DNA from 3 places in the Aeromicrobium sp. JP4 genome. Region 3 is predicted to be linked to each of the others. Evidence: riboswitches for the same ligand, from Rfam matches in the RefSeq annotation. Region 3 holds a riboswitch; each other region holds the start of a gene.

Region 1 (7,730 bases), 1.2 Mb from region 3:
ATCGCCTGCGGATCCCAGCCGGCCTTCTCCATCGCCTCGACGAGGCCACGGGCCTGAGCCTCGACGGCGTCGACCTCGGCCATCGGGGCGTCGTCGGCGAGGCCGAGCGCGGCGCGCAGCCCCGGCAGGGCGCGGTTCTGGCCGCCCCAGACCTGCGTGGCGCGCAGCACCGCGAGGACGAGGTTCACGCGCCCCTCCCCTGCCGGTGCCTGGCCCAGGACGTGCAGGCCGTCGCGGATCTGGACGTCCTTGATCTCGCACAGCCAGCCGTCGACGTGCAGTAGGAAGTCGTCGAACTCCTCGTCGCCGGGTCGTTCCTCGAGGCCGAGGTCGCGGTGCATCTGGGCGGACTGCATGAGGGTCCAGATCTGCTGGCGGATCGCGGGCAGCTTGGGCGGGTCCATCGCGGCGACGTTGGCGTACTCGTCGAGCAGCTGCTCCAGCTTCGCGATGTCGCCGTAGCCCTCGGCCCGCGCCATCGGCGGCACGAGGTGGTCGACGATCGTGGCGTGGGCCCGGCGCTTGGCCTGGGCGCCCTCGCCCGGGTCGTTGACGAGGAACGGGTAGATCAGCGGCATGCTGCCGATCGCTGCGTCGGTGGCGCACGCCGCCGACAGCGCGGCGTTCTTGCCCGGCAGCCACTCCATCGAGCCGTGCTTGCCCAGGTGGACGACCGCGTCGGCACCGAAGCCCTGCTCGAGCCATCGGTAGGCCGCGAGGTAGTGGTGCGACGGGGGCATGTCCGGGTCGTGGTAGATCGCGACCGGGTTCTCGCCGAAGCCGCGCGGCGGCTGGATGAGGATCACGACGTTGCCCGCCCGCAGGGTCGCCAGGACGATGTCGCCGGCGTCATCGACGAACAGCGAGCCGGGCGCCTCGCCCCAGGTCTCCACCATCTCCTCGCGCAGCGCAGCGGGCAGGTGGGCGGTCCACCGGAGGTAGTCGTCGCGGCTGATCCGCACGTGCGACTCGCTCAGCTGGGCCTGGGTCAGCCACTCCTCGTCCTGGCCGCCGGCCTCGATGAGCGCGTGGATCAGGGCGTTGCCCGACGTCGTGTCCGGCTCCTCCCCCTCGACCGGCGGCAGCGGGTCGAGACCCGGGATCGCGCCGGGCTCACCGAGGTCGTAGCCGGCGTCGCGCAGCTGGCGGAGCAGCCGGATGGCCGACACGGGAGTGTCCAGCCCGACGGCGTTGCCGATGCGGCTGTGCTTGGTCGGATAGGCCGACAGCACGAGCGCGACCTTCCGCTCCGCCGGCGGCACGTGGCGCAGCCGGGCGTGGTTCACCGCGATGCCGGCCACGCGGGCGCAGCGCTCGGCGTCGGTGACGTAGCGCGGCAGGCCGTCGGCGTCGACCTCCTTGAAGGAGAACGGCACCGTGATGAGGCGCCCGTCGAACTCCGGGATGGCGATCTGGGTGGCGGAGTCGAGCGGGGTCACGCCGTCGTCGGACGCCTCCCACTCCGCACGGCTGGAGGTGAGTGCGAGCGCCTGGAGGACGGGCACGTCGAGCGCCCGCAAACGCTCGACGTCCCACGACTCGTCGTCCCCGCCGGCGCTCACGGCCGCCGGCTTCGAGCCTCCGGCCGCCAGGACGGTGACGACGATCGCGTCGAGGGCGCCGAGCTCGGCGAAGAGCTCGTCGGCCGCTGCGCGCAGCGACGAGACGTAGATCGGCACCCCGCAGGCCCGATCGGTGGCGTCGATGGCGTCCGCCAGCTCGTGGGCGAAGGCGTGGTTCCCGCTGACCTCGTGGGCCCGGTAGTACAGGATGCCCACCCGCGGCAGGTCGCTCGGCGCGGGCTGGCGGCTCACACCCCACTCCGGCAGCAGCGCCGGCGGCTCGAATCCCTCACCGGTCAGCAGCACCGTGTCGGACAGGAACGCGTGCAGCTGGCGCAGGTTCTCGGTGCCGCCCTCGGCGAGGTAGCGGTGGGCCTCGGCGCAGATGCCGATCGGCACCGTCGACAGCTCCATCAGCGCGGCGTTGGGCGTGCGCTCGCCGCCGAGCACGACGAGCGGCCGGCCGGACTGCCGGATGACCGCTGCTACGTCGCGCACGTCCTCGGGCGATCCGAGCACGCGCAGGACCACGAGATCGGCGTCGGCGGTGAGCTCGTCCCGCCGCTCGTCCGCGACCCGGGCCGGGTTGGCCCAGGTGTAGTCGGCGCCGCTGGCACGGGCCGAGAGCAGGTCGGTGTCCGACGTGGACATGAGGGCGATGCGGGTCATGGGGCTCCTTAGGTGGAGGTGGTCGGGGAGGCGAGATGCAGATCGAGGGTCATGGCTGCCACACCACGGTGAGCGCGCCGGTGATGCGATGGCGCTCGACGAAGGCCTTCACGCCGTAGACGTCGGCGACGAGCTCCTCGGTGATCACCTGGACGGGTGTTCCGGCGGCCACGACGCGGCCGTCGGCGAGGACGACGATCTCGTCGCAGTACGCCGCCGCGAGGTTGAGGTCGTGCAGGGCGGCGACGGCCGTGACCTCCGCGTCGCGCACGAGTCGCAGCACCTCGAGCTGGTGTCGGACGTCGAGGTGGTTGGTCGGCTCGTCGAGCAGCAGGACCTCGGGGTCCTGGGCGAGCGCGCGGGCGATCTGCACCCGCTGCCGTTCGCCGCCGGACAGCGTGGCGTAGGGCTGCTCGAGGCGGTCCAGGACTCCGGTCGCGGCGGCGGCGCGGCGGATGGCCTCGACGTCCCGCTCCCCCACGGGCTGCCAGGAGCGGCGGTGCGGGATGCGACCGAGCTCGATGACGTCGCGCACGAGCGGGTCCGTGTCGGTGGCGGACTCCTGCTCGACCACGCCGACCCGCTGGGCAATCTCGCGGCGCCGCAGGGACGCGAGGTCGTCATCGCCGAGGCGGACGACGCCGGTCGTGGGCGCGCGCAGGCCCGCGAGGAGCCGGAGCAGGCTCGACTTGCCCGAGCCGTTGGGGCCGAGCAGCCCAACCATCGAGCCGGGCGCGGCCGTGATGCTGACGCCGTCGACGATCAGCCGCTCGCGGACGGACCACGAGACGGTGTGAGCGGTGAGGTTCATGCCCGCGCACCCTTCCGCCGGAGCAGGATGAGGGCGAAGGCGGGGACGCCCAGCAGGGCGGTGGCGACGCCGACCGGAAGCTCCTGGGGCGCGATGACGGTGCGAGCCGCGGTGTCGACCCAGACCAGGAACACGGCCCCGCTGATCGCCGCGAGCGGCAGCATGCGCCGGTGGTTGACGCCCACCATCGCCCGCGCGACGTGCGGCAGCACGAGGCCGACGAAGCCGATCGCCCCCGAGGTGCTGACGATGACCGCGGTCGTCAGGGCCGTGACGACGAGCAGGATCAGCCGTGCACGGGCGACGTCGATGCCGAGCGTGGCTGCGCTGTCCTGGCCGAACGCGAACGCGTCGAGCGTCGATGCCAGCAGCAGGCACGCGATCACGGCTCCGACCACGGTCACGCCGACCACCGCGACGTCGGACCAGGAGGCGCTGCCCAGCGACCCGAGCAGCCAGAAGAGGACGCCGCGCGTCTGCTCCGCGTCGGCAGAGGTGAAGACGATGAACGACGTCAGCGCTGAGAACAGCTGGGTGGCCGCGACCCCGGCGAGGACGACGCGGTCGGTGGTCCCGCCCGCCGCCGCGGCCAGGACGAGCACGAGCAGGAACGCCCCGATGGCGCCGACGAACGCTCCGGCGGCCAGGCCCACCGCACCCGCACCGACCCCGAGGACGACGATCGACACCGCGCCGGTCGAGGCCCCGGAGGACACGCCCAGCACGAACGGATCGGCGAGCGGGTTCCGCAGCAGGGACTGCAGGATCACGCCGCACACCGCCAGCCCGGCACCGCACGCCGCGGCGAGCAGCGTGCGCGGCAGCCGCAGGTCCCAGACGATGCCCTCCTGGATCCGGCTCAGCCCGGACTCGCCCCCGGCCAGTCGCGACCACGCCAGGGACACGACCGACCGCGGACCCACGTCGGAGGGTCCGATCGTGACCGCGATGCAGGCCGAGGCCACCAGCAGGGCCAGTCCTGCGGAGCCCAGGAACCAGGCGCGCCGGGTCGTCGTCACCGTGAGAAGCCGAAGTCGGCCAGTGCGTCGGCGACCTGCTCCAGTCCTTCGACGGTGCGGATCGAGGGGTTCAGGGCGGCGCCGGTGAGGGCGACGTAGCGGCGGTTCCTCACCGCCGTCATCTCCCGGGTGACCGGGTTGGTCTCGAGGAACTCGATCTTGGCCTTCGCCGTCTCGGCCGTCTGGCTCTTGCGGGTGAGGTCGCCGATCACGAGGACGTCGGGGTCGCGCTCCGCGACCGTCTCCCAGCCGATCTGGGGCCACTCGGACTTCGTGTCGTCGAAGACGTTCTTCAGGCCCAGGGCGCGGGTGATGATGCCGGGGCCACCGCAGCAGCCGGCCATGTAGGGCGCCTCGCTGTTGGCGAACCAGTAGAGGACGGTGACCTCCTCGTCCGGCGCCTTCGCGGACGCTGCGGCCACCCGGTCCTGCAGGCTGGCGACGAGCTCCTCGCCCTGCGCCTCGACGTCGAGCAGCCCGGCGAGCTCGGTGACCTCGCGGTAGATCGTGTCGATCTCGAGGACCCCGGTGCGCGCGCCGTCGCCGTCGCCCTCGTTCTCCTTGCCCTCGCACTCGGCGGGCGACAGGTACGTCGGGACGCCGAGCTTCTCGAAGGCGTCCGCCGTGCCGACGCCGCCCTGGCCGAGCACGCTCGCGAACGAGGCGGTGACGAGGTCGGGCTCGGTCTGGAGCACCCGCTCCATCGAGGGCGTGCTGTCCGCGAGTCGCTCGACCTTCGCGTTGTCCTCCTCGAGGCCCTTCATGACGGGATCGGTCCAGGTGGAGGTGCCGGCCATGCGGTCGGCGAGCCCCAGGGACAGCAGGATCTCGGTCGAACCTTGGTTGAGCGACACGATGCGCTCGGGAGGTGCCGTGACGGCGGTGGTGCGGCCGCAGTTCTCGACCTCGCGCGGGTAGCCCGCGGCGGTCTCGGGATCGGGGGTGGCATCGCTGCTCGAGCAGGCGCTCAGCGCGAGCGCGGCACCGACGAGCAGGACGAGGGGACGACGGGATGGAGTACGCACGGACGCGGTCCTTCGAGGTCTGGGGCTCTTTCGCGAAGCCCGGTGGACCAAACGGCGGTCGCCGTGAGGGCCAGCAGGTCTTCGGACTCGGGATCGACCGGACGGAGCGCCTTCCCAGACCTCTCGGTCCAGTGGCTTCGTGCCCCGCCCGTCACCCTCACCGCTGCGCGTCAGTCCCGGACTCTCACCGGGTTCCCTGGCTCATCGCTGAGTTTGACTGGCGCCACGAACGTAGCAGCCCGTCCGCCGGCGCGTCGCCAGGAGGGTGCCTGACACCATGACCGGGTGACCGGACGGACTCGACGCGACCTGTGCCCCGGCCTGCTGCGCCCGTGGATCGCCGACGACGGCGCCCTGATCCGGATCCGCATCCCGGGCGGTGCCGTGTCGGTCGACGCCCTCGGAGGGCTCCTCGACGTCGCCCGGGACCACGGCGACGGCACGGTGCACCTGACCAGCCGTGCCAACCTGCAGGTGCGGGCGATCCCGCACGACGACGGCTGCCTGTCCGACGCCGTCGTGGACGCGGTGATGGCCACGGGCCTCATGCCCTCGACGTCGCACGAGCGCATCCGCAACGTCATGGCGTCGCCGCTCACCGGCCGGTCCGGCGGGCGGGCGGACCTGCGACCCGTCGTCGAGGAGCTCGACCGCCGGCTGTGTGCCGAGCCGGCCCTCGCGGCCCTGGCCGGCCGCTTCATTTTCGTCCTCGACGACGGGCGCGGCGACGTGCTCGACCGGGACCTCGACCTGGGACTCGTCGCCCTCGACGCGGACACCGCCCAGGTCCGTGTCGGCAGCGCATCGTGGGGGCCCGTGGTCCCCCTGCCCGCCGCCCCAGAGGCTCTCGCAGCGCTCGCCTCGCGGTTCGTCGAGCTCGCGGGAGCCCGGGCGAAGTCGCCCTGGCACGTCGACGAGCTCCCCGGCGGCGGCGCGGCCCTGCTCGCCTCACCGTCGCAGCCCCACCCCGGCACCCGGGTGAGCAGCGCTCCCCCGGACCTTGGCAGGATCGAGCAGGTCGACGGCCGCATCGCGTGGCACCTGCCGGTGCCCGACGGCCGGCTCGACGCCCGCCTGTTCGACGAGGTCCGCGCGCACGGAGCGCAGCACCTCGTGGTGACGCCGTGGCGCACCCTGATCGTCCCCGACCTGGAGAACGCATGACTCTCGCCCCACCGTCGCGCCGCTACGACTACGTCACCGACGGCGCCGCGATCTACGTCGACTCCTTCGCCACGATCCGCGCCGAGGCCGACCTGTCGCGCATCCCCGCGGACGCCGAGAAGGTGGCGGTCCGGATGATCCACGCGTGCGGTCAGACCGACCTGACCCGGGACCTCGTGATCCATCCCGGTCTGGTGTCCGCGGCCCGCTCCGCGCTGGAGTCCGGGGCCCCGATCATCACCGACGCGCACATGGTCGCCGCCGGCGTGACGCGGGCCCGGCTGCCGCGCGAGAACGACGTCCTGTGCTTCCTGCGCGACCCCGCCGTCCCGACGCTCGCGAAGGAGTGGGGCACCACGCGGTCGGCCGCCGCGGTGTCGCTCTGGACCGAGCGGCTGGAGGGCGCGGTCGTCGCGTTCGGCAACGCGCCCACGGCGCTGTTCCACCTCCTCGAGACGCTCCGCGACGGAGGTCCGCGGCCGGCCGCGATCATCGGCACGCCGGTGGGCTTCATCGGCGCCGCCGAGTCGAAGCAGGCCCTGATCGACCTCGCGACCGACGATCCGGGCCTCGACGTGCCGTTCCTCGCCGTCACCGGACGCCGGGGCGGATCCGCGATGGCCGCGTCGGCGCTCAACGCCCTGGCCCAGGAGGCGGAGTGAGCGGGCGGCTGTACGGCGTCGGAGTCGGCCCCGGCGACCCCGAGCTGATCACCCTCAAGGCCGCCCGGCTCATCGGCGCGGCCGACGTGATCGTCTTCCACCAGGGCGTGGGCAAGCAGTCGAACGCGCGCCGGATCGCGGCCGACCTGATCCCGGCGGGGGTGGTCGAGGAGGCCCTCGTCTACCCCGTGACGACGCAGACGACCGAGCACCCCGGTGGCTACGCCGGGGCGATGGCCGACTTCTACGCCGAGTGCGCCGAGCGGGTGCGCGCGCACCTGGCGGCCGGCCGCGACGTCGTCGTCCTGGCCGAGGGCGATCCGATGCTCTACGGCTCGTTCATGTACCTGCACGACCGGCTCTCGCCCGACTTCGAGACCCAGGTGGTCGCCGGCGTCCCCGCGTTCGCCGCGGCCACGGCCACCACCGCGCTGCCGCTCGTGCGCCAGACCGACGTGCTGACCGTGCTGCCCGGCACCCTGCCGGAGCCCGAGCTGGCCCGCCGCCTCGCCGACACCGACGGGGCCGTGATCATGAAGCTCGGCCGGACCTTCGCGAAGGTGCGCTCCGCGCTGGAGCAGGCCGGACGCGTCGAGGGCTCCTGGTACGTCGAGCGCGCCTCGATGGACGCCGAGCGCGTGCTGCCCGTGGCGGACGTCGATCCCGAGACGGTCCCCTACTTCTCGATCGTCCTGGTGCCCGGCGACACCCGGCCCGGTGTGGCGCGTTACGACAACCCTGCCGCGGAGGCCGTCGCCCCGGCCGCCGAGGCCGAGGTCGTCGTCGTGGGACTGGGCCCGGGACCGGACCACTGGATC
Region 2 (7,730 bases), 1.2 Mb from region 3:
CGCGCACCGAGCAGGTGGCACAGGCGAAGGCCGTGCTGCTGGAGCACAAGTCGCCCGGCACCGTCGTGGTCGTCGGTCGCGACGTGGGCCGCGCCGAGGAGAGCCTCACGGTCACGACGCTCGGCGACCTCGATCCCGAGACCGTCGACATGAAGTGCCTGCTGCTGATCGGCGCCTCGTCGACCCGGGTCACGCCGTCCGGACGCGTCTGGAGCCCTCGCTACGTCGAGTGATCAGCCGCGAGCGCGGCGCTCCCGGCTGGCGGCGTAGAGGAACGACTCGCCGCCGCGCACGTCGGGTGCCAGCGCCGGCCCGACGAGGATGACGGCCGCCTGCCGCAGACCGGCCTGCTCCACCTGACCGCCGATGTCGCCCAGCGTGCCGCGCAGCACGAGCTGGTCGGGCTGGGTCGCCTTCGACACCACCACGACGGGGCAGTCCTGGCCGTAGTGCTCGGCCAGCTCGGCGGCCAGCTCGCGCGTGCGGGTGATCCCCAGGTGCAGCGCCAGCGTCGCACCGGTCGCGGCGAAGGCGGCGAGCCGCTCGCCCTCGGGCATGGCGGTCGAGCGGGCCTGGGTGCGGGTCAGCACGACGGACTGAGCGACCTCGGGAACCGTCAGCTCGGCACCCACGATCGCGGCCGCGGCGGCGTAGGCGGGCACCCCGGGCGTCACGTCCCACGGCACCTGCGCGGCGTCGAGCCGACGTGCCTGCTCGTGCACGGCGGAGTACAGCGACGGGTCGCCCGAGCACAGCCGGACGACCTCGAGGCCCTCGGCGTGCGCACTCACGAGGTGCTCCGTGATCTCGTCGAGGTCGAGGTGCTGCGTGTCGACCAGACGGGCGCCCTCGCGGCAGTGCCCCAGCACCTCGGCGTCGAGGTAGGTACCCGCGTAGAGGCACACGTCGGCGGCCTCCAGCAGGCGCACCGCGCGCAGGGTGAGCAGGTCGGCGGCACCGGGGCCGGCCCCGACGAAGTGGACGGTCATGAGTCTCCCTTGGTGACGGACCACTGGCTGACGGCGCGCGCGGGCGTCCAGCCGGTGAAGGATCCGAGCGGCTCGGCCCGCTCGACGTGCAGGCGGACGAGCTCGCCGCCGTGGCGACGGTATCGCTCGAGCAGCACGGCCTCGGTCTCGGCCGTGACGCCGTGGACGACGAGGCGGCCGCCGGGCCGCAGGGCGTCCCAGCAGCTGTCGAGGACCCCGTCGACCGTCGCTCCCCCGCCGACGAACACCGCGTCCGGCCGGTCGAGACCCTCGAGCGCCTCGGGAGCCGAGCCCTCGACGACCTGGAGCGCGGGGACTCCCAGGGCGTCGGCGTTGCCGCGGATGAGCGCGAGGCGGTCGGGTCGTGGCTCGACGGCGATCGCCCGGGCACTGGGCCAGGCGCGCATCCACTCGACGCCGATCGAGCCGCTGCCGGCGCCCACGTCCCACAGCAACTGGCCCGGGGCCGGCGCCAGCCGCGCGAGCGCACTGGCGCGCAGGTCGCGCTTGGTGATCTGGCCGGCGTGCTGGAACGCGTCGTCGGGCAGGACTCCCCCGGCCGCCCAGCCCGGGCCGGAGCCGCGAACCTCCACCGCCAGGACGTTGAGGCGGGGCACGTCGGTGATGTCCCAGGCTCGCGCCGTCGACGTGGCCCGCGACTCGTCGGTGGAGCCGAGGTGGCCCAGCACGACCAGCTCGGAGTCGCCCCAGCCCAGGTCGGCGAGCAGCGTCGCCACGGCCGCAGGAGTGGTCTCGTCGCTCGACAGCACCAGCAACCGCCGCCCGGCTGAGAGCGCAGGGACGACGAGCCGGACATCGCGCCCGACGACGCTGACGACAGTCACCGACTCGGCCGGCCAGCCCATCCGCGCCCGGGCCAGCGCGACCGACGACACCGCCGGGACGACCGTGACCCGCTCCAGACCGAGCAGTTCGAGCAGCGTGGTGCCGATGCCGGACACGAGCGGATCGCCGGACGAGAGGACGACGACCGGCTCGCGCGCCTCGTCCAGCAGGGCGGGGAGCCGTTCACGCAACGGGGAGGGCCATGCGACCCGGTCCTGCCCTGCAACCGCAGGGATCGCGTCGAGGTGACGGCGTCCGCCGAGCAGGGTGGCGGCGGCCCCCACGAGCGACCGTGAGGACTCCGGCAGGCCATCCCAGCCGTCGGCCCCGACTCCGACGACGGTCACGTGCGCATCCATGGTCGAGCACCCTAACCCGCCGGGTCCGCAGGTCGGGCCCCCTGCCCGAGGCCTGCCGGCGGCGTCTAGGGTGTGGTCGAAGGTTCGAGGTGCCCCACGGCCGATGGCCACGGGGAGAATCTGGGAAGCCGGTGAGAATCCGGCACAGGGCCCGCTGCGGTGACTCAGGCACAGACCTGGGAAGTCCGAAGACCGGCCTCGATCCGACCCGCGACGCTGCCCGCGTCGCGGACCGTCATGGCAGATCGAGCGGGAGCCCTACATGCCAACGCAGTACCCCTTTTGTGCCGTCGTCGGCTCCGACGACATGACCCTCGCCCTCACCCTCGTCGCGATCGACCCGCTCATCGGCGGCGTCCTGGTGCGTGGCGAGAAGGGCACCGCCAAGACCACCACCGTGCGCGGACTCGCCGACGTGCTGCCGCCGGTGCGCGCCTACCGGGGTGATCGGTTCTCCATCGATCCGGCGGACCCGACGGCGATCTCGCCCGACGGACCGTTCGACGCCGGGACGCCCGTCGACGAGCGCCCCGTGCGGCTCGTCGAGCTGCCCGTGGGTGCGAGCGACGACCGCGTCACGGGCTCGCTGAAGCTCGACTCGGCGCTGCGCGACGGCGTGGTCGAGTTCGAGCCCGGTCTGCTGGCCCGCGCCCACCGCGGCCTGCTCTACGTCGACGAGGTCAACCTGCTGCACGACCACCTCGTCGACCTGCTGCTGGACGCCGCCGCGACCGGACGGGTGAGCGTCGAGCGCGACGGGGTCTCGGTCGAGCACGCGTCGCGGTTCGTGCTCATCGGCACCATGAACCCCGAGGAGGGTGAGCTGCGCCCGCAGCTGCTCGACCGGTTCGGTCTGACCGTCGAGGTGTCGGCTCCCCGCGAGCCGGCGCTGCGCGTCGAGGTCGTGCGACGCCGCCTCGCGTTCGACGCCGATCCCGCCGGCTTCGCAGCCCGCTGGGCCCAGGAGCAGGACGCGTTGCGCGCCCGCCTCGGTTCCGCCCAAGAGCTGGTGGGTGACGTCGTCCTCGACGACGACTCGCTCACCACGATCGCCGAGATCTGTGCCGCGTTCGACGTCGACGGCCTGCGCGCCGACCTCGTCACCGCCCGCACCGCGGCGGCCCACGCGGCATGGCAGGGGCGCACCCACATCACCCGCGAGGACGTCCGCGTCGCGGCGCGGCTGGCCCTGCCGCACCGCCGTCGCCGGAACCCGTTCGACGAGCCCGGACTCGACGAGGACCGCCTCGACGACCTGCTCGGCGACGACGAGCCCGACCCCGGACCCGACGACGACGGCCCGGGTGGTCCGGACGGCTCCGGCTCGGACTCGCCCCAGGACGGTCCCGAGGACCAGCGCCCCGCTGACGCCCCCGACGCGTCCCCGAACCAGGACGAGCAGCAGCCGCAGCCGGCCGGCGCCGGCTCGGTCGCCGCGGCCGGGGCCCCCACCCGGGCGCGACTGCTCGTGGTCCGCGGCACCGGCGAGGGCCAGTCCGGGCGACGCTCCCGGGCCCGCACGCCACAGGGCCGCGTCGTCGGCCAGCGGCCCGATGCGGCGTCCGGTCGCCTCCACCTTCCCGGCACCATCGCGGCGGCCGCCCCGCATCAGCGGAGCCGCGGCGGACTGGTCGACGGGCGTGGCCTCGCGCTCTCGCCGTCGGACCTGCGCCGCGCCGAGACGGTCGGCCAGGAGTCCAACCTCGTGCTGCTGTGCGTCGACGCCTCGGGCTCGATGGCCGCCCGGCGCCGCATGGAGCAGGTCAAGACCGCCGTGCTCTCGCTGCTGCTCGACGCCTACCGCCGCCGCGACAAGGTCGCCCTCGTGACGTTCCGTCAGCACACCGCCGAGGTGGTCCTGCCGCCCACCGGCTCGGTCGACGTGGCCTCACGCCGCCTCGCCGAGCTGCCGGCCGGCGGTCGCACCCCGCTGGCGGAGGGCCTCGAGCGCTCGGCGGAGATCCTGCGCCGCGAGGCGCTGCGCGACCCGTCCCGGCGCCCGCTGCTGGTCGTGGTCACCGACGGGCGTGCCACCTCGGGCGCCGATGCGCTCGGCCGGGCCCACCGGTCCGCCGCGCATCTGGCCGCCACCGGCCTCGACAGCGTCGTGGTCGACTGCGAGACCGGCCGCTTCCGGCTCGGCCTGGCCGCCCAGCTGGCCGGTCACCTGCGCGCCGACCACGTCCCACTCGGCGAGGTGACGGCCGACGGCCTGACGGATGTGGTCCACGCCGCCACCTCCTCGCGCGAGGGAGCAGCCTGATGCCGCAGGGCAAGCCGCTGACCGTGCCGGACGACGGCCTCACGACGCGGCAGCGACGCAACCGACCCCTGCTGATGGTGCACACCGGCAACGGCAAGGGGAAGTCCACCGCGGCGTTCGGGATGGCGATGCGGGCGTGGAACCAGGGCTGGGACGTCGGGGTCTTCCAGTTCGTGAAGTCGGCGAAGTGGCGCATCGGCGAGCAGACCGTGCTCGAGCGCCTCGCCCGGCTGCACGAGGAGACCGGCGAGGGCGGGCCGATCGAGTGGCACAAGATGGGCTCGGGCTGGTCGTGGAGCCGCAAGGGCGGCACCGAGGCCGACCACGCGGCCGACGCGGCCGAGGGCTGGGCCGAGGTCAAGCGGCGGATCCACGCCGAGCGCCACCGGTTCTACGTCCTCGACGAGTTCACGTACCCCATGCAGTGGGGCTGGGTGGACGTCGACGACGTGGTCGAGACCCTCGGCAACCGGCCGGGCACCCAGCACGTCGTCGTGACGGGCCGCCGCGCCGACCCCAGGCTGGTCGAGGTGGCCGACCTCGTCACCGAGATGCAGCACGTGAAGCACCCGATGGACGTCGGGCAGAAGGGCCAGCGAGGCATCGAGTGGTGAGCCTCCCGCGCCTCGTCGTGGCGGCTCCGGCCTCCGGGCACGGCAAGACCACCGTGGCCACCGGGCTCATGGCGGCGCTGGCCGGACGAGGCCTCGCCGTCTCCGGGCACAAGGTCGGACCCGACTACATCGATCCCGGTTACCACGCGCTCGCCACCGGTCGTCCCGGTCGCAACCTCGACCCGCACCTGACGGATCCGTCGCTCATGGTGCCGCTGCTCCTGCACGGCGCCCGGGTTGCCGACGTGGCGGTGGTCGAGGGGGTGATGGGCCTCTTCGACGGACGGATCGGCGGCGACGGGTTCGCCTCGACGGCCCACGTCGCGACCCTCACGGACTCCCCCGTCGTCCTCGTGGTCGACGTCTCGCACGCCTCGCGCAGCATCGGCGCGGTGGTGCACGGGATGGCGGGCTTCGATCCGACGGTGACCATCGCGGGCGTCATCCTCAACAAGGCCGGATCCCCGCGGCACGCCGCCGAGGCCGCCCGAGCCGTGGAGTCGACCGGCATCCCCGTCCTCGGAGTCCTGCACCGTGACGACGGCGTCAGCGCGCCGTCCCGCCACCTGGGGCTTGTCCCCGCCGAGGAGCGCGACGAGGCCGCCGGGGCGCTGGAGCGTCTGGCCGGCCAGGTCGCGGCGCACGTCGACCTCGATGCCGTCCTCGAGCTGGCACGGCAGGCGCCCACGCTCGACGCGCAGCCGTGGGACCCGGCCGCGCACGTCCGGCCGGGCGGCGCCGACTCCCCCGTCGTGGCCGTGGCCGCGGGGCGGGCGTTCACGTTCCGCTACGCCGAGACCACCGAGCTGCTCGAGGCCGCCGGCTGCACCGTGGTGCCGTTCGACCCGGCGCGTGACGCCCACCTCCCGGCCGGTACCCGCGGCCTCTACCTCGGCGGTGGCTTCCCCGAGGTCCACGCCGCCGCCCTGAGCGCCAACGCCAGCCTGCGGGCCCACCTGCGCGAGGCCGTGCTCGACGGCGTGCCCACCGTGGCCGAGTGCGCGGGCCTGCTCTACCTCTGCCGCAGCGTCGACGGCCACCCGATGGTCGGCGCGCTCGACGCCGACGCCGTGATGACGCCCCGTCTCACGCTCTCCTACCGGCGTCCCGCCCTGGCTTCCGACCAGCTGCTCGGCCCGGTCGGCACGACCGTCACCACGCACGAGTTCCACCGCACGACCGTCACCCCGGTCCACGGCGACCGGCCCGCCTGGACGGTGGACGACCGCGCCGTCGGCTTCTCCGGCCCGACGCTGAGCGCGTCGTACCTCCACGTGCACTGGGCCGGCCACCCCGGCCTGGCCCAGTCGTTCGCGGACGCCATGCACTCCGCCGCTCCGGTCGCCTCGGCTCCGGAAGCCGCTCCTCCCGTCACGGCGACGGGCGCCTCGCTGCCGCCCGTCACGGACCCCCTCCGTCATCACGGCGACGTCGAGGCGTCCGACGGACTGCTGGACCTGGCGGTCAACGTCAGCCGGCTGCCCCGTCCCGCGTGGCTGGAGCAGGCGCTCCGCGACGGCGTGGCCGGATCGGCGTCCTATCCGGAGTCCTCCGCCGCGCACGTCGCGGTGGCACGACGTCACGGTCGTGAGGTCGACGAGGTGCTGGTCACGGCGGGTGCCGCCGAGGCGTTCTCCCTGATCGCCCGCGCGCGCCGGTGGCGGCGACCCGTCGTCGTGCATCCGCAGTTCACCGAGCCGGACGTCGCCCTGCGGGCCGCCGGTCACGTGCCGGGTCACGTCCTGTGCCGCGCCGAGGACGACTTCGCTCTCGACCCGGACGCCGTGCCCGACGACGCCGACCTCGTGGTCGTGGGCAACCCGACGAACCCGACCGGGCGCCTTCATGGGGCGTCGCCGCTGGCGTCCCTGTGCCGGCCGGGCCGCGTCGTCGTCATCGACGAGGCGTTCATGGACTTCGTGCCGGGCGAGCCGCAGACGCTCTCCTCACGAGCCCTGCCCGGCCTGGTGGTCGTCCGGAGCCTGACCAAGCTGTGGTCGATGCCGGGGATCCGCGCCGGCTACGTGGTGGGCGACCCGGCCGTCGTCGCCGACCTGCGCGGCCAGCAGGCGCCTTGGTCCGTCGGCACGCCGGCGCTCCATGCCGTGGTCGCCACGGCGGGTCCCGACGCTGCCGCCGAGGCGGAGCGTCGCGCCCGGCTGGCCGTCCAGCACCGCCGCGTCCTCGTCGACGGACTCGCCGAACTGAGCGTCGACGTGGTGCCCTCGGACGCTCCTTTCGTGCTGGCACGCCTCGGGCGGGGAACGCACGCACGGCTGCGCGGTGCGGGCATCGCGGTCCGACGCGCCGACACCTTCCCCGGCCTCGACGACTCGTGGGCGCGCCTCGCCGTGCGCGAGCCCGAGGCCACCCGTCACCTGCTCACCACGTTGGGAGTCCACGCCGCATGGAACTGAACGTCGCCGGGCGCTCCGTCCTCGTCCTCGATGGCAACGAGACGGTCGTCCCCACCATCGCCGGACTGCTGCGCGAGAACGCGAAGGTCACCGTCGGCGCCCCCACCGTGTGCGCCGCCATCGAGGACCTCGCCCGTCGCGGGCTCGTCGACTGGGTCCCGGAACACGCCGACGAGTCGGCCCACGAGGTGGTGCTGCGCAGCGTGCCGCGCGAGGCCCCGCCGTCCCGGCCGGCGTCGGCC
Region 3 (7,730 bases):
TCGGATCGGTCGTCGTGGTCACTTCACCTTCGCGGCTGCGTCCGCGAGCAGGGCGACGTAGTCGTCGATCATCCACGGGATGGACAGGGCCGAGGGCGACACGGCCGCGGCCATCGGCGTGTTGTCCTCCAGCAGGGCGGCGGAGCCGTTCTTGAACGCGGTGACCTGGCCCAGCAGCGGGTCGGCCTGGACCTTCTTCAGGGCCGCGTCGTCGCCGTAGCCCACGAACACGTCGGCGCCGTTGAGCTCGTCGGCCTTCTCGGAGCTGATCTCCAGGAAGAACTGGTCGCTCCCCTCGGAGGCCTTCGTGACGAAGTCGGGCGTCTCGAAGCCGAGGTCGTTGAGGAAGGTCGCGCGGGTGTCGGACGCGGTGTAGTAGCCGACCTTGCTCAGGTCGCTCGGGTCGATCCAGCTCATGACGGCGGTCTTGCCCTTGATCTCCGGCTGCTTCTCGGTGGCGTCGGTGATCTGCTGCTCCAGGTCGGAGATCAGCTGGGTGGCCTCGTCGGACTTGCCGAGCGCCTGGCCCGTGAGCTTGATGGCGTCGCGCCACGAGGTGCCCCAGGCCTGGCCGGGGTAGGCGACGACCGGCGCGATCTTGCTGAGGGTCTCGTACTCCTCCTTCGTCAGGCCGGAGTTGGGCGCGAGGATCAGGTCGGGCGTGGTCTTGGCGACCGCGGTCGCGTCGATGCCGTCGGTCTCGTCGAACAGCACGGGGGCCTCGCCGCCGAGCTCATCGAGCTTGTCCTTGACCCACGGGTGCAGGCCGTCGGTGTCGTCGTCGCCGTAGGTGACCTTGGGCATGCCGACCGGCACGACGCCCAGCGCCAGGGCGGTGTCCTGGTTCGACCACGCGACGGTGGCGACCCGCTTCGGCTGGCTCTTGATCGGCGTCTTGCCGAGCGCGTGCTCGATCGTCACCGGGAAGTTCTCGCCCGAGGCTCCCGAGGACTCGTTCGTGTCGTCGGAGGAGGAGCCGCAGGCGGCAAGGCTGAGCGCGAGGGTCGCGGCGGCCAGCAGGGGTGCGAGGCGCAAGGGAGTACCTTTCATGACGGGTAGGTAAGCCAAGCCTAAGCCTTCCCTCCGCGACGACACCACCGGGATCGGTCCGTGGACGCGCAGGGCGGTGCGGATGGCTACGGTGGAGCCATGCCAGGACTGGACTTCGACCCGCTCGAGCGCGCCGGCGAGCTCTGGGAGGAGCGCATCGGCGACGCGACCTCGATGCGCCTGGCGACCTCGATCATGCGGGTCCACCAGATCGTGCTGGCCCGCCTCGACGGTGCCCTGAAGCCGTTCGGCATCACCTTCGCGCGCTACGAGGTGCTGCGACTGCTGTCGTTCAGCTCCTCGGGATCGCTGCCGCTGTCGAAGATCGGCGAGCGGCTCATGGTGCACCCCACCTCGGTCACCAACGTCATCGACCGGCTCGTCGCCGACGGGCTCGTCGACCGCAACATCGACCCGCGCGACCGGCGCCGGGCGCTCGCCTCGCTCACGCCGGCCGGCACCAAGGTGCTCGACGCCGCCACCGAGGCGCTAACGGAGCTCGACTTCGGCGTGGGCGGCGTCAGCGCGCAGGACCAGCGCACGATCCACGAGCTGCTCACCCCGCTGCGCCGCGACGACTGGAGCTGAGCCCCCGAACGCGAAGCGCCGGCCCACCCGAAGGTGGACCGGCGCTCGGCGTGGATCAGATCAGATGCGGGTCGCGCGGCTGACCGCACCCTGGACGCGCGTGGTCGTCGGGATGTACACGCGGTAGGGGCGCTTCTTCTTGGACTTGAGCGAGTACTTGCCGTGGCCGTTCGCGTTGACCCGGATGGTCTTCACGGTCTTCCACTTCTTGCCCTTCTTGACCTGAAGCTTGACCTTCTTGACCGAGACCCAGCGGGTGCCGGTGAACGTCTTGAAGCCCTTGAGCTTGAACGTGACCTTGGAGCCGCGCTTGGTGATGGGGCTGTAGTTCCACTGCACGCCCTGGCGGACACGGAACGTGAGGGAGTTGGGCGCGATGTGCGTGGCGGTGCCGTCGTAGCGACGGAACGTGATGCGGTCGACGCGGTACGCGCCGGCGCCCCACGAGCTGGGGACGCGGATGGAGCTGCCGTCGAACAGGTCGACGTTGGCGCTGCGGCCGTTCATCGAGAGGCGCGCGGTGGGGATGCTGCTCCAGCCGTCGGGCACGTTGTAGTTGATCGCGGCCGGCACGTAGGTGTTGCCGGTGTAGTAGAGCGTGCCGCGGCCCACGGACAGGCGGGTCACGGACGGCGCGGCTGCCGGGTTGCGCGTGATGGCGCTGGGCGTGGCGACGGACGGCGCGGACGCGGCCTTCGGCGCCGGAGCGATGGCGCCGGACTCGGCAGCCTGGGCAGACACGGGCGTGGCCAGCGAGAGCGCCATGGCGGCCGCGGCGGCGACCGCGACCTGGGTGATGCGTCGGTTCATTTTTCTCCCCGAGACGAAATGTATGAGTTGAGCAGCGTCAGTCTGCCACGGCTGGACCGGATAGTTCCGAAGAACCATCAAGTCGCGGATGTGATCTCAGCCGAGCATCTCGGCGCCGAGGCTCTCCTCCGGCACGCCCAGTCCCTCGACGAGCGCGAGCGTGTGGGGTCGCAGCTTCTCCAGCAGGGCGTTCACCTCGGTGGTGACCGCCTTGGCGCGCGTGTCGCTGATGCGGTTGTGCTCCATGAACCAGGCCTTGTCGCGCTCGATGATGGTGAGGGCGTAGAGGGAGCAGACGTCGCGCAGGACGTCGGCCGCGGCGTCGTCCTCGGTCCGGGCGATGCCGGCGGTGAACGCCTCCAGCACGACCCGGTCGATGTGCACCTGGCCGATCTTGACCACGTGGTCCTGGGCGGCGTTGAACGCGGCGAAGGCGGCGCCCTTGTCGTTGCCGGCGCGGCGCAGGCGCCGGGCGGCCGTCTCGATGACGTGCTGCTCGCGGTCCTCGAAGAGGTCCAGCTGCGTGCCGCGGTCGAGCAGGTTGTGGTCGTCGTCGCGCGAGCGGGCGTCGATCAGCCGCTGGATCAGCTGGGCGGCGGCGGTGCGCTCCTTGACCGTCTCGGCCACGGTGCTGGCGGCGAACTTCACCATGCCGACCGGGTCGAGGCCGGTGACCTCCTGGGCGTACGAGGTCAGCAGCTCCTTGGCGACCAGCTGCAGCAGTACGACGTTGTCACCCTCGAACGTGGTGAACACGTCACTGTCGGCCTTGAGGGTCGTGAGCCGGTTCTCGGCCAGGTACCCGGCACCGCCGCAGGCCTCGCGGCACTCCTGGATCGCGCGGGTCGCGAACGAGGTGAGCGCGGCCTTCAGGCCGGCGGCACGTCCCTCGAGCTCGCGCTGCGCGTGGGCGTCGGGGTCGGCCTCGGTCTGCAGGCGGTGCATGCGCGCGACGAGCTGGTTGTGGGCGAAGCGGAACGCGTAGGCCTCGGCCAGCAGGGGCAGCAGGCGACGCTGGTGCATCCGGTAGTCCATCAGCACGGTCTCCTCGCCCGGCACACCCTCGAACTGACGCCGCTGGAGCGCGTACCGACCGGCGATGCTGAGCGCCACCTCGGCGGCGGCACGGGCGGAGCCACCCACGCTGACTCGGCCGCGGATGAGCGTGCCGATCATGGTGAAGAAGCGCGCGTTGAGGCTGTCGATGGGGGAGGAGTAGACGCCGCCCTCGTCGACGTTGCCGTACCGGTTCAGGAGGTTCTCGCGGGGGATCCGCACCTGGTCGAACATGAGGCGGCCGTTGTCGACACCGCCGAGCCCGCCCTTGAACCCGCAGTCGCTGGTGGTGACGCCCGGCAGGTCCTCGCCGGCCTCGTCGCGGATCGGCACGACGAAGCAGTGCACTCCGTGGTCCTCGCCGAGGGTGATGAGGCGGGCGAACACCGCGGCCACGCGCGCATGTTTGGCGGCGCCGCCGATGTAGTCCTTGCGCGCCGACGGCGTGGGGGAGTGGACCACGAACTCCTGCGTCGCGGGGTCGTACGTGGCCGTGGTCTCGAGGCTCTGCACGTCGCTGCCGTGACCGGTCTCGGTCATCGCGAAGCAGCCGAGCAGGTCCAGGTTGATCAGCGCGGGAATGTACTTCTCGTGGTGGCGCTCGGTGCCGAGGTTCTCGATCGCGCCGCCGAACAGGCCCCACTGCACGCCGGCCTTCACCATGAGCGACAGGTCGAACTGGGCCAGCATCTCGATGCCCGTGACTGCCATCCCCGGATCGCCGGTGCCGCCGTTCTCGGTGCGGAAGCCGGCCGCGGGGATGCCCGTGGGCACGAGCTGCTTCATCTGGTCGAGCACGCGCTCGCGGGCCTCGTCGAGGGTGAGCGAGTGGTCGTACGCCAGGTCCAGCTGCGCCAGCTCCGCCCGGCTCTGCTCACGCACGTGGCGCCACTTGCCGTCGATGGACCGTCGAAGTTCCTCACCGAGACTCATGGGCACAGGCTAGTGGCGGCGGCCCACCACGACACGGCGAAGACTGGTACTCCTGAGGCATGGCCTTCCTGTCCTCCCTGCTGCTCGCGGTGCTCGCGGCGGTCACGCCCGTCACGCTCCCGCCGGCCGGAGGGGTCGCCGACTACCAGCTCGGTGGGGCGTACCGGCCCGCCTCGAAGGTGGACGTCGTCGTGCGCGATCGCACCGAGAAGCCCGCGCCCGGCGTGTACTCGATCTGCTACGTGAACGCGTTCCAGACGCAGCCGGGCAGCCTGCGCTGGTGGAAGAAGAGGCACCCGAGCCTGCTGCTGCGCGACGGCAGGGGACGCGTCGTGCGCGACGCCGGCTGGCCCGACGAGGTGCTGCTCGACCTGCGCTCCCCGGGCAAGCGCGCGGCTGCGGCACGGGTGATGCGGACGTGGTTCGCCTCCTGCGCCGATCGCGGGTACCGGGCGGTGGAGCCGGACAACCTCGACTCGTGGACCCGGTCGAAGCGGCTCATCCGGCGATCGCAGGCGCGGGCCTACGCCAAGCGCCTCGTCACCGCCGCCCACTCCGAGGGCCTCGCCATCGCCCAGAAGAACACCGCCGAGATCAACGGCCGCAGGCTCGGCTTCGACTTCGCGGTGGCCGAGGAGTGCGAGGTGTACCGCGAGTGCGGCCGGTACACGCGGATGTACGGCCGCCACGTCATCGAGATCGAGTACACCGACAACGGCCGCCGCGCGTTCACGCGTGCCTGTCGCGCGCGCGGGTCGAGGATCTCGGTCCTGCTCCGCGATCGCGACGTCGTCCCGCGCGGCGCCAAGGGCCACGTCTACCGCACGTGCTGATCTCTGCCTCGAGGAGAGGGAAAGCGGGGGCTCCCGGCCTGTTAGAGTGCGCCTGAACAATCACCTTCCGCAGTGCCAGGGGAAGCCGGTGCGAATCCGGCGCTGACCCGCAACCGTGAGACCGCCCCTCGGGACGGCGAGCCGGAGCACCTGCCTGTCGGAACCGGCCACACGCTGTCGAGGAACGCAGCGGGCGGAGCTGATGACATCGGCCCCTTCCCGTCCTGTGCAGCGGGAAGGAAACCCCCATGAGTACATCCCTGCGTCGACGCGCCCTCGCGGTGCTCGCAGGCGGCGCGGTCGCGGTGTCCACCGCCGTCGCCGTCGCCCCGGCCGCCTCCGCAGCCCCGAACAGCTACGCCTGGTCCGCGGCCCGCTGGCTCGACGACCAGCTCACCAACGGGCTGGTCCACAACCCCAACTGGGGCGGCTTCGACGACTACGGACTGTCGCTCGACGTGTTCTTCACGCTGAACGACCTCCAGACCCGCCCCTCCACGCAGACGCGCATCATCGAGGCTGTCAGCGCCCGGGTGAGCGACTACACCACCTACGACGACGGCACGAGCGTCACGTTCTACCCCGCGTCGGCCGGGAAGCTCGCCAGCGCGGTCGCCGCGTCGGGCGGCGATCCCCGCAACGTGAACGGCACGGATCTCATCGCCGGTATCGAGAACGTCACCGACGACGCCACGGGCGAGATCGACCCGGATCTCACCTTCGGCGGGGTGGGCCAGGCCTGGGCCACGCGTGCGTTGATCCTCGGTGGGAGTGACGAGGCCGACGAGTCCGTGGCCTACCTGCTGTCGCAGCAGTGCGCGGACGGCTCGTTCAAGCAGGTGTACACCGGTGCCTGCCCGTCCGTGACCGCCATCGACTCGACGGCGTTCGCCGTGGAAACCCTCCTGTCGGCCCGGAGCGAAGGCATCGCGGGCGCCGACGCAGCGATCACCGCCGCCACCGCGGCGATGCTCAAGGCGCAGGCCCAGGACGGCTCCTTCGTCGGCGACGGCGTCCCGAACACCAACTCGACCGGCAAGGCGGCGAAGGTCCTCGCATCGGTCGGCCAGCCGGGCGCGGCCGGATCCGCCGCCGCTTGGGTCGCGAGGCACCAGGTCACCGACGCGGTCGCCGAGGACTCCCGACTGGCCACCGAGACCGGCAGCATCGCCTACGACGTGGCCGCGCTCGCGGACGGCAAGGCGGAGGGCATCACCGACGAGACGCGCGACCAGTGGATCCGAGCTACCACGCAGGCCGCGGCGGGCGTCCAGGCGCAGCTGCCGGCGGCCAGGGTCACCGTCACGAAGGCCGCGGCGTACGTCGCAGCCGGCCGCACGATCAAGGTCACCGCCGCGGGGCTCGCGGCGGGTGAGAAGGTCCGGATCGCCGTCTCCGGCGGAGGGACCGTCACGGGCACGGTCCCGGCGAGCGGCGCCGTCTCGGCCAGCGTCAAGGCTCCCGCCGGCAACGCCGCCCGGACGATCACGGTGACGGGCTCGCGTGCGAACCGAGCCGGCTCGACCACCGTGCCGGTCCTGGCCCAGCGCACGCTGACGACCAAGGTCGCCAGGACCAAGGTCAGGAAGAACAGGTTCCAGCGCGTCGTCGTGGGCGGACTCACCGCCCGCGAGCCGGTGCGCGTCTACTACCGAGGGAAGCTCGTCAAGCGCGGCACGGCCTCGTCGAACGGCACTTACTCCCACACCTTCCGTGTCGGCAAGAAGCTCGGCAAGGCGAAGGTGACGGTCTTCGGCGCGTACGCGAACCGCAGCGGGGCGAAGGTCTTCCGGGTCGTCAAGTGAGCCGACTGCTCCGTCGTGTCCTGGCGGCGACCCTCCTCGGGGTCGCCGCCGGACCCGCGTCCCTCAGCGCACCGGCCCAGGCCGCGGCGTGCAGCGGCAGCCAGGGCGTCACGGTCGTGGTGGGCTCGAGCGTCGGGTGCGACTCCGACGGTGGTGGCCGTGCCGCGAGCAACTTCACCGAGGCCGGCCACCGGCTGACCTACGCGTCGCGCGCTCCGGGATTCGTGTGCCGTGTCGACGGTGCGCCCGCGTCGGACCCCTGCGTCGAGGCCTCCCCGAGCGACGCCTACTGGGCGCTGTTCTATTCGGACGGGAAGTCCGGCTGGGCCTACTCGAGCCTGGGCGCCTCCGCGCTGAAGGTGCCGCAGGGCGGCTCCGTCGCGTTCGTGTTCCAGACCTCGTCCTCGCGCACGTGGCCGTCGGTGCAGCCCACGGTCGCACCGGAGCCCACCCGGGAGACGACGCGTCCGACCTCCGGGACGTCGAAGCCGGGTGCGAAGGACAAGCCGCGCCCGAAGGGCTCGACCGAGCGCACCACCGCGACCGCCGCGCCGAAGGCGGCCGTCCCCGGCGCCTCGGCGACCCCGTCCGCGGGGACCTCGCCGGCCACGTCGGGGCCGACCCCGTCGGCGACCCCGTCGTCCGGTGCGACGCC

Evidence for each region. A riboswitch is a leader RNA that binds a small molecule or an ion and turns the genes downstream of it on or off. The one in region 3 is predicted to bind cobalamin.
Region 1: it holds a riboswitch for cobalamin, as region 3 does, so the genes downstream of both, ACY1JX_RS02680 (ABC transporter substrate-binding protein) here and ACY1JX_RS08555 (prenyltransferase/squalene oxidase repeat-containing protein) in region 3, are expected to answer to the same signal.
Region 2: it holds a riboswitch for cobalamin, as region 3 does, so the genes downstream of both, ACY1JX_RS02710 (VWA domain-containing protein) here and ACY1JX_RS08555 (prenyltransferase/squalene oxidase repeat-containing protein) in region 3, are expected to answer to the same signal.

What each region holds. Positions count from the first base shown of each region.
Region 1 is NZ_CM143290.1:526,098-533,827, forward strand. It holds gene cobN (cobaltochelatase subunit CobN) at 1-2,231, opposite strand, end outside; gene ACY1JX_RS02670 (ABC transporter ATP-binding protein) at 2,281-3,042, opposite strand; gene ACY1JX_RS02675 (FecCD family ABC transporter permease) at 3,039-4,061, opposite strand; gene ACY1JX_RS02680 (ABC transporter substrate-binding protein) at 4,058-5,086, opposite strand; cobalamin riboswitch at 5,142-5,322, opposite strand; gene ACY1JX_RS02685 (nitrite reductase) at 5,372-6,250, shown strand; gene ACY1JX_RS02690 (precorrin-8X methylmutase) at 6,247-6,912, shown strand; gene ACY1JX_RS02695 (precorrin-2 C(20)-methyltransferase) at 6,909-7,730, shown strand, end outside.
Region 2 is NZ_CM143290.1:534,276-542,005, forward strand. It holds gene ACY1JX_RS02695 (precorrin-2 C(20)-methyltransferase) at 1-233, shown strand, start outside; gene cobM (precorrin-4 C(11)-methyltransferase) at 234-989, opposite strand; gene cbiE (precorrin-6y C5,15-methyltransferase (decarboxylating) subunit CbiE) at 986-2,194, opposite strand; cobalamin riboswitch at 2,265-2,409, shown strand; gene ACY1JX_RS02710 (VWA domain-containing protein) at 2,457-4,457, shown strand; gene cobO (cob(I)yrinic acid a,c-diamide adenosyltransferase) at 4,457-5,071, shown strand; gene ACY1JX_RS02720 (cobyrinate a,c-diamide synthase) at 5,068-7,488, shown strand; gene cobA (uroporphyrinogen-III C-methyltransferase) at 7,692-7,730, shown strand, end outside.
Region 3 is NZ_CM143290.1:1,723,552-1,731,281, reverse strand. It holds gene ACY1JX_RS08585 (FecCD family ABC transporter permease) at 1-22, opposite strand, end outside; gene ACY1JX_RS08580 (iron-siderophore ABC transporter substrate-binding protein) at 19-1,035, opposite strand; gene ACY1JX_RS08575 (MarR family winged helix-turn-helix transcriptional regulator) at 1,150-1,638, shown strand; gene ACY1JX_RS08570 (hypothetical protein) at 1,699-2,448, opposite strand; gene ACY1JX_RS08565 (acyl-CoA dehydrogenase family protein) at 2,545-4,437, opposite strand; gene ACY1JX_RS08560 (endo alpha-1,4 polygalactosaminidase) at 4,497-5,270, shown strand; cobalamin riboswitch at 5,288-5,442, shown strand; gene ACY1JX_RS08555 (prenyltransferase/squalene oxidase repeat-containing protein) at 5,519-7,075, shown strand; gene ACY1JX_RS08550 (hypothetical protein) at 7,072-7,730, shown strand, end outside.